One region of the Pseudomonas sp. microsymbiont 2 genome, then DNA from elsewhere that is predicted to be linked to it. Evidence: predicted binding sites of a transcription regulator. Region 1 holds the regulator's gene; the other holds the start of a gene.
The links. The regulator FliA, encoded in region 1, starts transcription of late flagellar genes. The targets are predictions, from matches to a motif close to CTAAAGTTTNNNNNNNNNNNGCCGNTAA.
Positions count from the first base shown of each region.

Region 2: ACYUME_RS06040 (flagellar protein MotY) is a predicted target of FliA. The motif match lies at 4,882-4,909, and genes of this name have one in related genera.

Region 1 covers NZ_CM139112.1:4,110,312-4,117,505, reverse strand. Annotated here, with positions in the region: gene flhA (flagellar biosynthesis protein FlhA) at 1-861, shown strand, start outside; gene flhF (flagellar biosynthesis protein FlhF) at 873-2,183, shown strand; gene fleN (flagellar synthesis regulator FleN) at 2,298-3,131, shown strand; gene fliA (RNA polymerase sigma factor FliA) at 3,128-3,868, shown strand; gene ACYUME_RS18425 (chemotaxis response regulator CheY) at 3,972-4,346, shown strand; gene ACYUME_RS18420 (protein phosphatase CheZ) at 4,365-5,153, shown strand; gene ACYUME_RS18415 (chemotaxis protein CheA) at 5,166-7,194, shown strand, end outside.
Region 2 covers NZ_CM139112.1:1,328,572-1,335,765, reverse strand. Annotated here, with positions in the region: gene nth (endonuclease III) at 1-637, shown strand, start outside; gene ACYUME_RS06060 (PA3496 family putative envelope integrity protein) at 742-918, shown strand; gene ACYUME_RS06055 (response regulator transcription factor) at 959-1,585, opposite strand; gene ACYUME_RS06050 (hypothetical protein) at 1,963-2,487, shown strand; gene ACYUME_RS06045 (argininosuccinate synthase) at 2,540-3,757, opposite strand; gene ACYUME_RS06040 (flagellar protein MotY) at 3,886-4,845, opposite strand; gene pyrC (dihydroorotase) at 4,976-6,022, shown strand; gene rnt (ribonuclease T) at 6,019-6,693, shown strand; gene ACYUME_RS06025 (peroxiredoxin) at 6,828-7,194, opposite strand, start outside.

The DNA of each region.
Region 1 (7,194 bases):
CCCAGTGCCTATCGCCTGACGCTGATGGGGGTGATCCTGGCGGAGGCCGAGATCTACCCGGACCGTGAACTGGCAATCAATCCGGGCCAGGTGTTCGGCACCCTCAACGGCATCGCCGCGCGCGACCCGGCCTTCGGCCTGGAAGCGGTCTGGATCGATGTCGGCCAGCGCGCGCAGGCACAATCGCTGGGCTACACGGTGGTCGACGCCAGCACCGTGGTCGCCACCCACCTCAACCAGATACTGCAGAAGCATTGTCATGAGCTGATAGGTCACGAGGAGGTCCAGCAACTGCTGCAGGTACTGGCCAAGGCATCGCCAAAGTTGGCCGAAGAGCTGGTGCCGGGTGTCATTTCCTTGTCGGGGCTGCTCAAGGTCTTGCAGGCATTGCTTGCCGAGCAGGTGCCGGTGCGTGATATTCGCAGCATTGCCGAGGCCATCGCCAATAACGCGATGAAGAGTCAAGATACCGCCGCGTTGGTGGCGGTCGTGCGGGTCGGATTGTGTCGCGCTATCGTGCAAAGCATTGTCGGTGTTGAGTCCGAGCTGCCTGTGATCACCCTGGAACCAAGGTTGGAACAAATCTTGCTCAATAGTCTGCAAAGGGCCGGGCAGGGTCAGGAAGAGGGTGTTCTTCTTGAGCCGAGCATGGCCGAGAAGCTTCAGCGTTCGTTGATCGAGGCGGCCCAGCGCCAGGAAATGCAGGGCCAGCCGGCCATCCTTCTGGTCGCCGGCCCGATCCGCGCCATGCTGTCGCGCTTCGGTCGCCTGGCTGTACCGAATTTGCATGTTTTGGCGTATCAGGAAATACCTGACAACAAGCAAGTCACCATCGTTGCCACCGTGGGCCCCAACGGCTGAGGTAGTGGGTTATGCAAGTTAAGCGTTTTTTCGCCGCCGATATGCGTCAGGCCATGAAGCTGGTCCGGGATGAGCTGGGCTCCGATGCCGCCATCATCGGCAACCGGCGCATCGCCGGCGGTGTCGAACTGACGGCCGCGCTGGACTACAAGCTGTCCGCCCTGGCCCCGCGTGTGCCCAACGTCGAGCTCGAGGACGAGCTGCGCAAGACGCAGTCGCGCATCGTCACCGCCCAGGCCGAACTGAGTGGGCGCAGCGAGGCCAGCGAGGGTAACCGACAGCTGTTCGCCGGCCAGTCGCTGACCGCCGCCGAGCCGCTGATCGAGCCGCATGCCGATGAGCCCGCGCCAGCGTCGACGCCTGTGGCGGCGCCGGTCGATCCGCGCCTGTTCGATGCCATGCGCAGCGAGCTCAATGGCCTGCGCGAACTGCTCGAAGTACAGCTGGGCTCGCTGGCCTGGGGTCAGTTGCAGGGCAGCAAGCCGCAACAGGCCAACCTCTGGCGTCGCCTGCAGCGCCTGGGTCTGTCCGGTGGGCTGGCTCGCGAGCTGCTCGACCTGACTGCGGGAATAGAAGAGCCGCGCCATGCCTGGCGCATGGTTCTGGCGCACCTGGCACGGATGATCGAGGTGCCCGAGATCGAACCGATCGAGGAGGGCGGGGTGATCGCCATGGTCGGCCCGGCCGGCATGGGCAAGACCACCACCCTGGCCAAGCTGGCCGCGCGCTACGTGCTCAAGTACGGCGCAAGCAACCTGGCGTTGGTCAGCATGGACAGTTTCCGCATTGGCGCCCAGGAGCAGCTCAAGACCCTGGGGCGCATCCTCAACGTGCCGGTCACCTACGTCGATCCGGGCGAGTCCCTGGCCCAGGCGCTGGAGCCGCTGCTGCGCAAGCGCGTGGTGCTGATCGACACCGCCGGCCTGCAGGCCAGCGACCCGGCCCTGCGCATGCAGCTGGAAACCCTGGCCGGACGTGGCATCGCCGCCAAGAACTACCTGGTGCTGGCGACCACCAGCCAGAAGCAGGTGCTCACCGCCGCCTACCACAGCTACAAGCGCTGTGGCCTGGCCGGGTGCATCCTGACCAAGCTCGATGAGACGGCTTGCCTCGGCGAAGTGCTGAGCCTGGCCATCAGTCATGAATTGCCGGTGGCCTATCTGACCGATGGGCCGCGCATTCCTGACGACCTGCAGCTGCCACGCAAGCACCAGCTGGTGAGCCGTGCGGTCAGCGTGCAGTTGCAGGACGAGCCCAGCGACGAGGCCATGGCCGACATGTTCGCTGATCTCTACCACAACCCTGGCAAGCGCGCGGGTTGAAGGTGAATACTGTGCAAAGTACCTACATCATGGGGTTGCCCGGCCTGTACGTGGCCTTGAGTGTTCAGCCCCTCATGTGGCCTGGGTCCAAGCGAGACAAGGTAAAGAACAGACATGGGTAGCATGCATCCCGTACAGGTAATCGCCGTGACCGGCGGCAAGGGTGGCGTCGGCAAGACCAACGTTTCAGTGAACCTGTCGCTGGCGCTAGCCGAGCTCGGCCGTCGGGTCATGTTGCTGGACGCCGACCTGGGCCTGGCCAATGTCGACGTTCTGTTGGGGCTCACGCCCAAACGCACCCTCGCCGACGTCATCGAGGGCCGCTGCGAGCTGCGTGATGTGCTGCTGCAGGGGCCCGGCGGTGTGCGCATCGTGCCTGCGGCCTCGGGCACGCAGAGCATGGTGCACCTGGCGCCTGCGCAGCATGCCGGCCTGATCCAGGCCTTCAGCGACATCGGCGACAACCTCGATGTGCTGGTGATCGACACCGCCGCGGGCATCGGCGAATCGGTGGTCAGCTTCGTGCGCGCCGCGCAGGAAGTGCTGCTGGTGGTGTGCGACGAGCCGACCTCGATCACCGATGCCTACGCCCTGATCAAGCTGCTCAACCGCGATTACGGGATGAATCGATTCCGTGTGCTGGCCAACATGGCCCAGAGCCCGCAGGAGGGCCGCAACCTCTTCGCCAAGTTGACCAAGGTCACGGACCGCTTCCTCGACGTCGCCCTACAATACGTCGGCGCCGTGCCTTACGACGAATGTGTGCGCAAGGCGGTGCAGAAGCAGCGGGCGGTCTATGAAGCCTTCCCTCGGTCCAAGTGCGCGCTGGCCTTCAAGGCCATCGCGCAGAAGGTCGACAGCTGGCCGCTGCCTGCCAACCCGCGCGGTCACCTTGAATTCTTCGTCGAGCGCCTGGTGCAGCCCACCAGTGCAGGGCCCGTCCTATGAGTGCGAGCGGTTTCAAGATGTACAGCAAGGCGTCCAAGGATGCTCAGTACGAGCTGATCGAACGCTACGCGCCGCTGGTCAAGCGTATCGCCTATCACCTGCTGGCGCGCCTGCCGGCCAATGTCCAGGTGGAAGACCTGATCCAGGCCGGCATGATTGGCCTGCTGGAAGTCGCCAACAAGTACGACGCCAGCAAGGGCGCCAGCTTCGAGACCTACGCCGGCATCCGCATTCGCGGCGCCATGCTCGACGAGGTGCGCAAGGGGGACTGGGCGCCGCGTTCGGTCCATCGCAATACGCGCATGGTCAGCGATGCGATTCGTTGTGTCGAAGCAAAGACGGGGCGCGACGCTAAAGATCACGAAGTTGCTGCCGAACTCCAATTGAGTCTCGATGATTACTACGGGATTCTGAACGACACCTTGGGCAGTCGCCTGTTTAGTTTCGACGACTTGCTGCAGGACGGCGAACACGAGGGGCTGCACGAGGACGGCGCCAGCGGCCAGCTGGAGCCATCGCGGGACCTGGAGGACGAGCGCTTCCAGGCCGCGCTGGCCGATGCCATCGCCAACCTGCCGGAGCGCGAGCGTCTGGTGCTGGCGCTGTACTACGACGAAGAGCTGAACCTCAAGGAAATCGGTGAGGTGCTGGGGGTCAGCGAATCGCGTGTCAGCCAACTGCACAGCCAGTGCGCGGCGCGCCTGCGCAGCCGTCTGGGTGAGTGGCGGGCGCGTTGAGCCAAGGTTCGCTGCAGTCGTTTTTTGTGGTGCCGAATTGATTGACTGCGCGCTCGGCGCCGAGCGCGTTTAAGACTGCTTGGAGGTCTAATTGAACAAAGACATGAAAATCCTCATCGTTGACGATTTTTCGACGATGCGGCGGATCATCAAGAACCTGTTGCGTGACCTGGGCTTCACCAACACCTCGGAAGCCGACGATGGCAATACCGCGCTGCCGATGCTCGAGAGCGGGCACTTCGATTTCCTGGTAACCGACTGGAACATGCCTGGTATGTCCGGTATCGAGTTGCTGCGCAAGGTCCGCGCCGACGAGCGACTGAAGCACCTGCCGGTGTTGATGGTCACCGCCGAGGCCAAGCGCGAGCAGATCATCGAAGCGGCCCAGGCCGGGGTCAACGGCTACGTGGTCAAGCCTTTCACCGCCCAGGTGCTGAAAGAAAAGATCGAGAAGATCTTCGAGCGCGTCAACGGCTGAGTCATGTCAGGGGGCGCCATGGAGTCACAGAACAACTCTCTGGGTGAGTTTGAATCAACCCTGAAGAAGCATGCCCAGGAACTGGTCGAGAGCCTCGAGCGTGGCCGTTTCGGCGAAGCCGTGCAGCTTATCCACCAGCTGAACCAGACCCGCGATCGCGGTCTGTACCAGGAGGTGGGCAAGCTGACCCGCGAGCTGCACAGCGCGATCGTCAGCTTCCAGATCGACCCGGCGATGCCGCAGGCCGAGGAAGTCTCGCAGATCACCGATGCGACCGAGCGACTCTCGTATGTGGTTCGTCTCACCGAGGGCGCCGCCAACCGCACCATGGACCTGGTGGAGGAGAGCACCCCGGTGCTCAACGAGCTGGCCACCGAGGCGCAGAACCTGTCCGCCGACTGGCAGCGCTTCATGCGCCGCGAGGTGGCGGCGCCGGAATTCCGCGAGCTGGTCAAGCGCGTCGACGGTTTCCTGGCGCACAGCGCCGAAGGCAATCGCAAGGTTGCCGGCCACCTCAACGACATTCTGCTGGCTCAGGACTATCAGGACCTGACCGGCCAGGTAATCAAGCGGGTTACCGCGCTGGTTACCGAAGTAGAAAGCAATCTGCTCAAGCTCGTGCTGATGGCCAGTCAGGTCGACCGCTTTGCCGGGATCGAACATGACCACCAGCAGCTGCGTGCTGAAAAAGATCAAGAAAAACATCCGACTCGGGGTGAAGGTCCGCAGATTCATGCCGATAAGCGTGAAGACGTCGTATCCGGTCAGGACGATGTCGACGATCTGCTGTCCAGCCTGGGTTTTTAAGGAGCACGTTTAATGAGCTTCGGCGCCGATGAAGAAATCCTCCAGGATTTCCTGGTAGAAGCCGGCGAAATCCTCGAGCAACTGTCCGAGCAACTGGTCGAGCTGGAAAGCCGGCCCGATGACGCGGACCTGCTCAATGCGATTTTCCGCGGTTTCCACACTGTAAAAGGGGGCGCCGGCTTCCTTCAGCTCAACGAGCTGGTGGAGTGCTGCCATATCGCCGAGAACGTGTTCGACATCCTGCGCAAAGGTGAACGCCGGGTCGACGCGGAGTTGATGGACGTGGTGCTCGAGGCGCTCGACACGGTCAACAGCATGTTCGGCCAGGTGCGCGAGCGCAGCGACGTCACCCCTGCCACGCCTGAGCTGCTGGCGGCGCTGGCGCGCCTGGCCGAGCCAGGAGGCGCCGAAGCCCCGGCAGCGGTGGCCGAGGTCGCGCCGGTGAGCGAGCCTGCCGCCGAGCCGGATATCACCGACACCGAGTTCGAACAGCTGCTCGACTCCCTCGATGCGGTCAAGGCCGAGGCCGCTGTTCACGAGCAGATGCTGGGTGAGACCGTCAGCGGCAATGCGGACGAGATCACCGATGCCGAGTTCGAATCGCTGCTCGACCAGTTGCATGGCAAGGGCCAGTTCTCTGCGCAAACCGCCGTCGGCGAAGCCGCTGCTGCGGCGCCCTCCAGCGACGAGATCACCGACGACGAATTCGAGTCGCTGCTCGACCAATTGCATGGCAAGGGCACGTTCGCCGTCGATGCGCTGCCGGGCGCCGTGGCGCCTGCGGCGAGCGCCGCGCCGGCTGCGGCCGACGAGAACATCACCGAACACGAGTTCGAGGCGCTGCTGGATCAGCTGCACGGCAAGGGCAAGTTCTCCGGTGACGCTGTCGCCGCCGAAGCGCCTGTCGCCGCGGTGGCCGCCGCGCCGAAGGCCGAGGTCAAGCCTGTCGCCAAGCCGGCTCCCGCGCCTGCGGCCGCCAAACCCGCCGCCGCGCCCCGTGCCCCGGCCCCCAGCGCCGACAAGCATGGCGCCAGCGAGGCGGAAACCACGGTGCGCGTCGATACCGCGCGCCTGGATGAGATCATGAACATGGTCGGCGAACTGGTGCTGGTGCGTAACCGCCTGGTGCGCCTGGGCCTGAACAGCGGCGACGAGGCCATGTCCAAGGCCGTGTCGAACCTCGACGTAGTCACCGCCGACCTGCAGACCGCGGTGATGAAGACCCGCATGCAGCCGATCAAGAAGGTCTTCGGGCGCTTCCCGCGCCTGGTGCGCGACCTCGCCCGGCAGTTGAAGAAAGAGATCAATCTGGAGCTGGTCGGCGAAGAAACCGACCTGGACAAGAACCTTGTCGAGGCGCTGGCCGACCCGCTGGTGCACCTGGTGCGCAACGCCGTCGACCATGGCGTCGAGATGCCGGACGAGCGCGAAGCTTCCGGCAAGGCCCGCACGGGCCGGGTGGTGCTGTCCGCCGAGCAGGAGGGCGACCACATCCTGCTGTCGATCTCCGACGACGGCAAGGGCATGGACCCGAGCGTGCTGCGCGCCAAGGCCGTGGAAAAGGGCCTGATGGACAAGGACGCTGCCGACCGCCTGAGCGAGTCCGACTGCTACAACCTGATCTTCGCCCCGGGCTTCTCGACCAAGACCGAGATTTCCGACGTGTCCGGCCGCGGCGTGGGCATGGATGTGGTGAAGACCAAGATCTCCCAGCTCAATGGCTCGATCAATATCTTCTCGGCCAAGGGGCAGGGCTCGAAGATCGTCATCAAGGTACCGCTGACCCTGGCGATCATGCCGACGCTGATGGTGATGCTGGGCAACCAGGCCTTCGCCTTCCCGCTGGTCAACGTCAACGAGATCTTCCACCTGGACCTGTCGCGTACCAACGTGGTCGACGGCCAGGAAGTGGTGATCGTGCGCGACAAGGCGCTGCCGTTGTTCTACCTCAAGCGCTGGCTGGTCCAGGACCATGAGCACGAGGAGCAGCGCGAGGGGCATGTGGTGATCCTGTCGGTCGGCACCCAGCGCATCGGCTTCG
Region 2 (7,194 bases), 2.8 Mb from region 1:
GAATGCTGCCAAACGCCTGGAGATCTTTCGCAGGCTGCACGAAGACAATCCTGATCCGAAGACCGAGCTGGCCTACACCACCCCATTCGAACTGCTGATCGCGGTCATCCTCTCGGCCCAGGCGACCGACGTCGGGGTCAACAAGGCCACTGCCCGACTGTTTCCGGTGGCCAATACGCCAGAAGCCATTCACGCCTTGGGCGTGGACGGCTTGAGCGAATACATCAAGACCATCGGCCTCTACAACAGCAAGGCCAAGAACGTCATTGAAACCTGTCGCCTGCTGGTCGAGCAGCACGGCAGCGAGGTACCGCAAACCCGCGAAGCGCTGGAAGCATTGCCCGGCGTTGGCCGCAAGACCGCCAATGTCGTGCTCAACACAGCCTTCCGACAACTGGCCATGGCCGTCGATACGCATATCTTCAGGGTAAGCAATCGCACCGGGATCGCGCCTGGCAAGACCGTGCTGGAAGTCGAAAAGAAACTGTTGAAGTTCGTGCCCAGGGACTATCTGCTCGATGCCCACCATTGGCTGATCCTGCATGGCCGTTACGTGTGCCAGGCCCGCAAACCACGCTGTGGCAGTTGCCGCATCGAAGACTTGTGCGAGTACAGGCACAAGACGTCGGACGATTGAGGCAATAGTTGAAACCGACGTATCGCGATTGAAAAAATCTTTTTTACCCGCTCAGGGAATCCCGCTATAAGGACGGCCAATGGCCCTTTGGCTTGGAGTGACGCATGAGCACCGATAAAGAAGACCTGGCTATCGACGAAGACTTCCCGGCGACGGACGATGACGGTGAGGCGCAGCCTGAACCGGCCAAGACCAACCTCAGCAAACGCCGTACCATCGACAACATGCTCGAAGAGCGGCGCCTGAAGAAACAGCTGGCCGACTTCGACTACGACCTGTAGCGAACGTAGAAAAGCCTCCCGAGCGGAGGCTTTTTTACCTTCAGGCCAACCCGTGTCGTTGCGCAAGCTCGATAAGGTCGACCAGCGAACGTGCGTTGAGCTTGAGCAACAGGCGGGTCTTGTAGGTACTTACAGTCTTGTTGCTGAGGAACATGCTATCAGCAATTTCCTTGTTGCTCTTGCCACGCGCGAGTTGCTGCAACACCATCATTTCCCGCCCGGAGAGCCGTTCGACCATCTCGATTTCCGTACCGCCTCCCACACCTGAGCGCCCCTTGTGCAGCGCCTGGTTTGGGAAATAGCTGTACCCGGAAAGCACTGCCTTGATGGCACTCAACAGCTCGGTCAACTCCTGCTGTTTGCACACATATCCGGCAGCACCGGCCTGCATGCAGCGCATGGAAAAATGCCCAGGCGCCTGGGACGTCAGCACCAGCACCTTGCTTGCGGGGCTTATCAGCGTCATTCGCGCAATGACTTCAAGCCCGTCCAGCTTGGGAATCCCGATATCCAGAATGACGATGTCCGGCAGATGCTCCCGCGTAAGTTGCAAGGCGTCCACACCGTTGTCGCTCTCCGCCACTACCTCGTAGCCATGCCGTTCCATCAGCATGCGTACGGCCAGGCGAATGACCGGGTGATCATCCACGATCAGCACTTTATTCATGCGATTTCCATTGATACGTTATTTTTAATCCAATAGCCCACCATAACCGAACATAACGATTATTAATGCAACGGTTTCCCTGGCTGAACCACCGAAAGAAATGGACTACGAACTTTAAGGACTATTCCTACACAAGCCTGTTGCCCAAAAAACAATAAGCTCATGCTCTTTCACAACGACCGGAAAATTAACAGGCCACCTCATGGGATCCAAGTACTGGTGACTTACTCTTCGTGCAGGAAAATTCAACTCCGAGCACAAGATATCGAGTACTGCCGAACCAAGGAGGATCAAGTTTCCAACCTTGGAAAAACCGCACCGTTATCCCAGCCACGCAAACAGGTTACTGATGAGCAAAGCATGCCCGGGCACTCACCATGAGCCAAGAATCCATCAGTCCACTCACCCTCATCGCTGTATTCGCCGGCGTAATCGAAGCTTCGGCACTGGCGTCGCTGCCATTCCTGAGCGATGACAGCCAGATCATCTATACGTGGTTTCTGGTGGTATTCCCGTTCTTCCTGACCGTGCTGTTCTTCCTGACACTCAATTTCAATGCAGGCTCGCTGTTCGCCCCCGACAAGCACGAGCCCGCCCAGGCCTGTCCAGGCCCTGCTGCGCCGCATGCGAACCCGGCCTCGACAACAGAAGAACACCACCCCCCTCGAGCCTCGGCAGCCGAGATACCCACCGAGCAGGATGGCAGCATCATCATCGCCATCTCAGGCCCGGACAGCCGCAGGATGATCGAGAACCACATACTGCGAATGATCGAGACCCCCCAAGCCACGGCCCGACACTGGACCCTGTACAACCTCGACACGCGTGCGTGCATCCATCTTTCGGCAGGCCCCATGGGCGAGGATTCCGAGGTGCCATTCGCCACCGATCAGGCACGCTAAATCACAGGCAAAAAAAAACCCGGCCGCAGCCGGGTTCTTTCTGTGACCGAACTCAGAGCAGCGAACGCCCCTTGTTCGCCGCAATGCGCATGCGCAGAGCGTTGAGCTTGATGAAGCCGGCGGCGTCAGCCTGGTTGTAGGCACCACCATCTTCCTCGAAGGTCGCGATGTTGGCATCGAACAGAGAATCGTCCGACTTGCGACCGACAACGGTCACGTTGCCCTTGTACAGTTTCAGGCGAACGACGCCGTTCACGTTGACCTGCGAAGCGTCGATCATCTGTTGCAGCATCAGGCGCTCCGGGCTCCACCAGTAGCCGGTGTAGATCAGGCTGGCGTACTTCGGCATCAGCTCATCCTTCAGGTGAGCGACTTCGCGGTCCAGGGTGATCGACTCGATGGCACGGTGCGCCTTGAGCATGATGGTGCCGCCCGGGGTCTCGTAGCAGCCGCGCGACTTCATGCCCACGTAACGGTTCTCGACGATATCCAGACGGCCGATGCCGTTGGCGCCGCCGATGCGGTTGAGATCGGCCAGCACGGTAGCCGGAGTCTTCTCGACGCCGTCGATGGCGACGATATCGCCGTTGCGATAGGTCAGCTCGATGTAGGTGGCCTGGTCAGGGGCGTTCTCCGGCGAGACGCTCCAGCGCCACATGTCTTCCTCGTGCTCGGTCCAGGTATCTTCCAGGACACCGCCTTCGTAGGAGATGTGCAGCAGGTTGGCGTCCATCGAGTAGGGCGATTTCTTCTTGCCGTGGCGCTCGATCGGGATACCGTGCTTCTCGGCGTAGTCCATCAGTTTCTCGCGGGACAGCAGGTCCCACTCGCGCCATGGGGCGATGACCTTGACACCCGGCTTGAGCGCGTAGGCACCCAGTTCGAAACGCACCTGGTCGTTACCCTTGCCGGTCGCACCGTGGGAAATGGCGTCGGCGCCAGTTTCGTTGGCGATCTCGATCAGGCGCTTGGCGATCAGCGGACGAGCGATGGAGGTACCCAGCAGGTACTCACCTTCGTAGACGGTGTTGGCGCGGAACATCGGGAACACGAAATCACGCACGAATTCTTCGCGCAGGTCGTCGATGTAGATCTCTTTCACGCCCATCGCCTGAGCCTTGGCACGGGCCGGCTCGACCTCCTCGCCCTGACCCAGGTCAGCGGTGAAGGTCACCACTTCGCAGTTGTAGGTGTCCTGCAGCCACTTGAGAATCACCGAAGTATCAAGGCCGCCGGAATACGCCAATACGACCTTTTTTACGTCCGCCATGCCATCACTCCACGGGGTTGTACGGAAAGCCGATGATTCTACCGGCCTTGCCGAAAAATTTACAATGGGGCGACAGCTTGTGACGACAAAGCGACAGGAACTGTCGAGGGCGCGACCAGCGGTCGCACTCAGGACTTGATGGCAGGAGCCGGCTGAGCGGTGCCTGTGGCAGGGGCTGCTGGCGAGGGCGCAGGCACCGTGGGGGCAGGCAGCTTCTCGACCGGTTTCTCGATCGCAGCCACTCGATCGAGCTGAATGTTCACCCGACGATTGCGCGCGCGGTTGGCGACCGTATTGTTCTTGGCGACGGGATAGCGCTCGCCATGGAAGCGCACGGTAATCTGCGCCTCCGGCACGCCATGGGCCATGAAGTATTCGGCCACGGCCAATGCGCGCCGGCGCGACGTGTCGCGATTGGTCAGGCGGTTGCCGCTGTTGTCGGAATGGCCGTTCAGTTCGATGTGATTGACCGTCGGGTCGGCCTTCAGGTAGTCGAGAATCAGATCCAGACGAGCCCGCGCCGAACTGTCCAGTTCGATCCCGCCGCCTGGAAAGCCAACCTGGGTCTGGCGAATCTGGTCATAGTTCATTGGCAGCAGCTTGGCCGCGCACAGCTGATAGTCGCCATAGGCCTTGGCGAAGCTGACCGGCATCACATGCACTTCCATGGGACGGCCACCTTCACCGCGATAATTGCGCACCACCGTGCTGCGCCCGTCGAGCAGTCCGTTGATCAGGCGGCTGGCCTGGCCCTGGCTGGAGGTGAACAGCACCCCCGTGCGGGCCATCTGCACCGAACCGAGGTTGACATCCCCTCGCCCCGGCTGCCAGGGCGCCGCAGCGGCAAGCAAGGTGGCGGGGCCGGCGCCCAGGACGTTGCTGGCCGAACGCAGCTGGAAGGTCGGCTGCTCTCCCGCGCGGCGCACGAACTCGCCGCTGCCAAAGCCATCGATCGGCTGGACCAGGCGACACTCGAACTGGTCACCCTCGACTTTCCAGGCGACGTTCTCCACGCGAGTCTGGAAGGTCAGCGCCCCGGCCGGCAGGCTGGCGACAAGGGTGAACAGGGCTAGGTAACGCTGGCGCACGGGCGGCTCCACAGATTCTGACGGCTTACCTGAACGCTATCGGACGCCCGCGAGAAAACTTGATAGCCGTGCTCGAACAGGGGTTTTCCGGTAGCATTGGCTTCTGAGTTCGACCCGCCTGGAATCCCCAATGTCCGATCGCCTGACCCTCCTGCGCCCCGACGACTGGCACATCCATCTGCGCGATGGTGCCGTCCTGCCACATACCGTCGGTGACGTGGCGCGCACCTTCGCCCGCGCCATCATCATGCCCAACCTGGTTCCGCCGGTGCGCAACGCCGTCGAGGCCGCGGCCTACCGCGAGCGCATCCTTGCCGCACGCCCCGCTGGCAGCCGCTTCGAGCCGCTGATGGTGCTCTACCTCACCGACCGCACCAGCGCCGACGACGTGCGTGCCGCCAAGGCCAGCGGGATCGTGTACGCCGCCAAGCTCTACCCGGCCGGGGCCACCACCAACTCCGATTCGGGCGTGACCAGCATCGACAATATCTTCCCGGCGATCGAGGCCCTGGCCGAGACGGGCATGCCGTTGCTGGTCCACGGTGAAGTCACGCGCAGCGAGATCGACGTGTTCGACCGCGAGAAGCGCTTCATCGACGAGCACATGCGCCGCCTGGTGGAACGCTTCCCGACCCTGAAAGTGGTATTCGAGCACATCACCACCAGCGACGCCGCGCAGTTCGTCAGCGAGGCGCCGGCCAACGTCGGGGCGACCATCACCGCCCAGCACCTGCTGTACAACCGCAACCACATGCTGGTCGGCGGTATCCGCCCGCACTTCTACTGCCTGCCGATCCTCAAGCGCAACACCCACCAGGTGGCGCTGCTGGATGCCGCCACCAGCGGCAACGCGAAGTTCTTCCTCGGCACCGACTCGGCGCCGCATGCCAAGCATGCCAAGGAAGCCGCCTGCGGCTGCGCCGGTTGCTACACCGCCTATGCCGCCATCGAGATGTACGCCGAGGCGTTCGAGCAGCGCAACGCGCTGGACAAGCTCGAAGGCTTTGCCAGCAAGCACGGTCCGGACTTCTACGGCCTGCCGCGCAACACCGACACCATCACCCTGGTGCGCGAAGAATGGACCGCGCCGGACAGCCTGCCGTTTGGCGACAACACCGTGATTCCGCTGCGTGCCGGCGAGAAGCTGCGCTGGCGCCTGCTGGAGGACAACGCGTGAGCGAAGATATGTACGAAGACGAGCAGGACAGTTCGGTCAGCAGCGGCTCGCGCCACCCGATGGCCGAGCGCTTCCGCGGTTACCTGCCGGTTGTGGTGGACGTCGAGACCGGTGGTTTCAACAGCGCCACCGACGCCCTGCTGGAAATCGCCGCGGTGACCATCGGCATGGATGAAAAGGGTTTCCTGTTCCCCGAGCACACCTACTTCTATCGGGTCGAGCCGTTCGAAGGCGCGAACATCGAACAGGCTGCGCTGGAGTTCACCGGCATCAAGCTGGACCACCCGCTGCGCATGGCGGTGAGCGAGGAAAGCGCGCTGACCGATATCTTCCGCGGCGTGCGCAAGGCACTGAAGGCCAACGGCTGCAAGCGAGCGATTCTGGTCGGGCACAACAGCAGCTTCGACCTGGGTTTCCTCAATGCGGCCGTGGCGCGCAACGATATCAAGCGCAATCCGTTCCATCCGTTCTCCAGCTTCGACACCGCCACCCTCGCCGGCCTCGCCTATGGCCAGACGGTGCTGGCACGGGCCTGTCAGAGCGCGGACATCGATTTCGACGGCAAGGAAGCGCACTCGGCGCGCTACGACACCGAAAAGACGGCCGAGCTGTTCTGCGGCATCGTCAACCGCTGGAAAGAAATGGGCGGCTGGCGCGATTTCAACGATTGAGCTGCAAGCCACAAGCTTCAAGCGACAAGGAAAAGCAGGCCGCAAGTACCTTGCTTCTTTCTTGCCGCTTGAAGCTTGAAGCTTGAAGCAAAAAAAACCGGCCACCAGGGCCGGTTTTTTTATGCGCTTGGCAATTACAGCTTGCCAGCGTTCTCGCTCAGGTAGGCGGCAACGCCTTCCGGCGAAGCGTTCATGCCCTTGTCGCCTTTTTTCCAGTTGGCAGGGCAGACTTCGCCGTGCTCTTCGTGGAATTGCAGGGCGTCGACCAGACGCAGCAGCTCGTCCATGTTGCGACCCAGCGGCAGGTCGTTGACGATCTGCGAACGCACGACACCGTTGGTGTCGATCAGGAAGGCGCCACGGAAGGCCACGCCGCCTTCGGACTCGACGTCGTAGGCCTTGCAGATTTCGTGGGTCATGTCGGCAGCCAGGGTGTACTTGACCTGACCGATGCCGCCACTGTTGACCGGCGTGTTGCGCCAGGCGTTGTGGGTGAAGTGC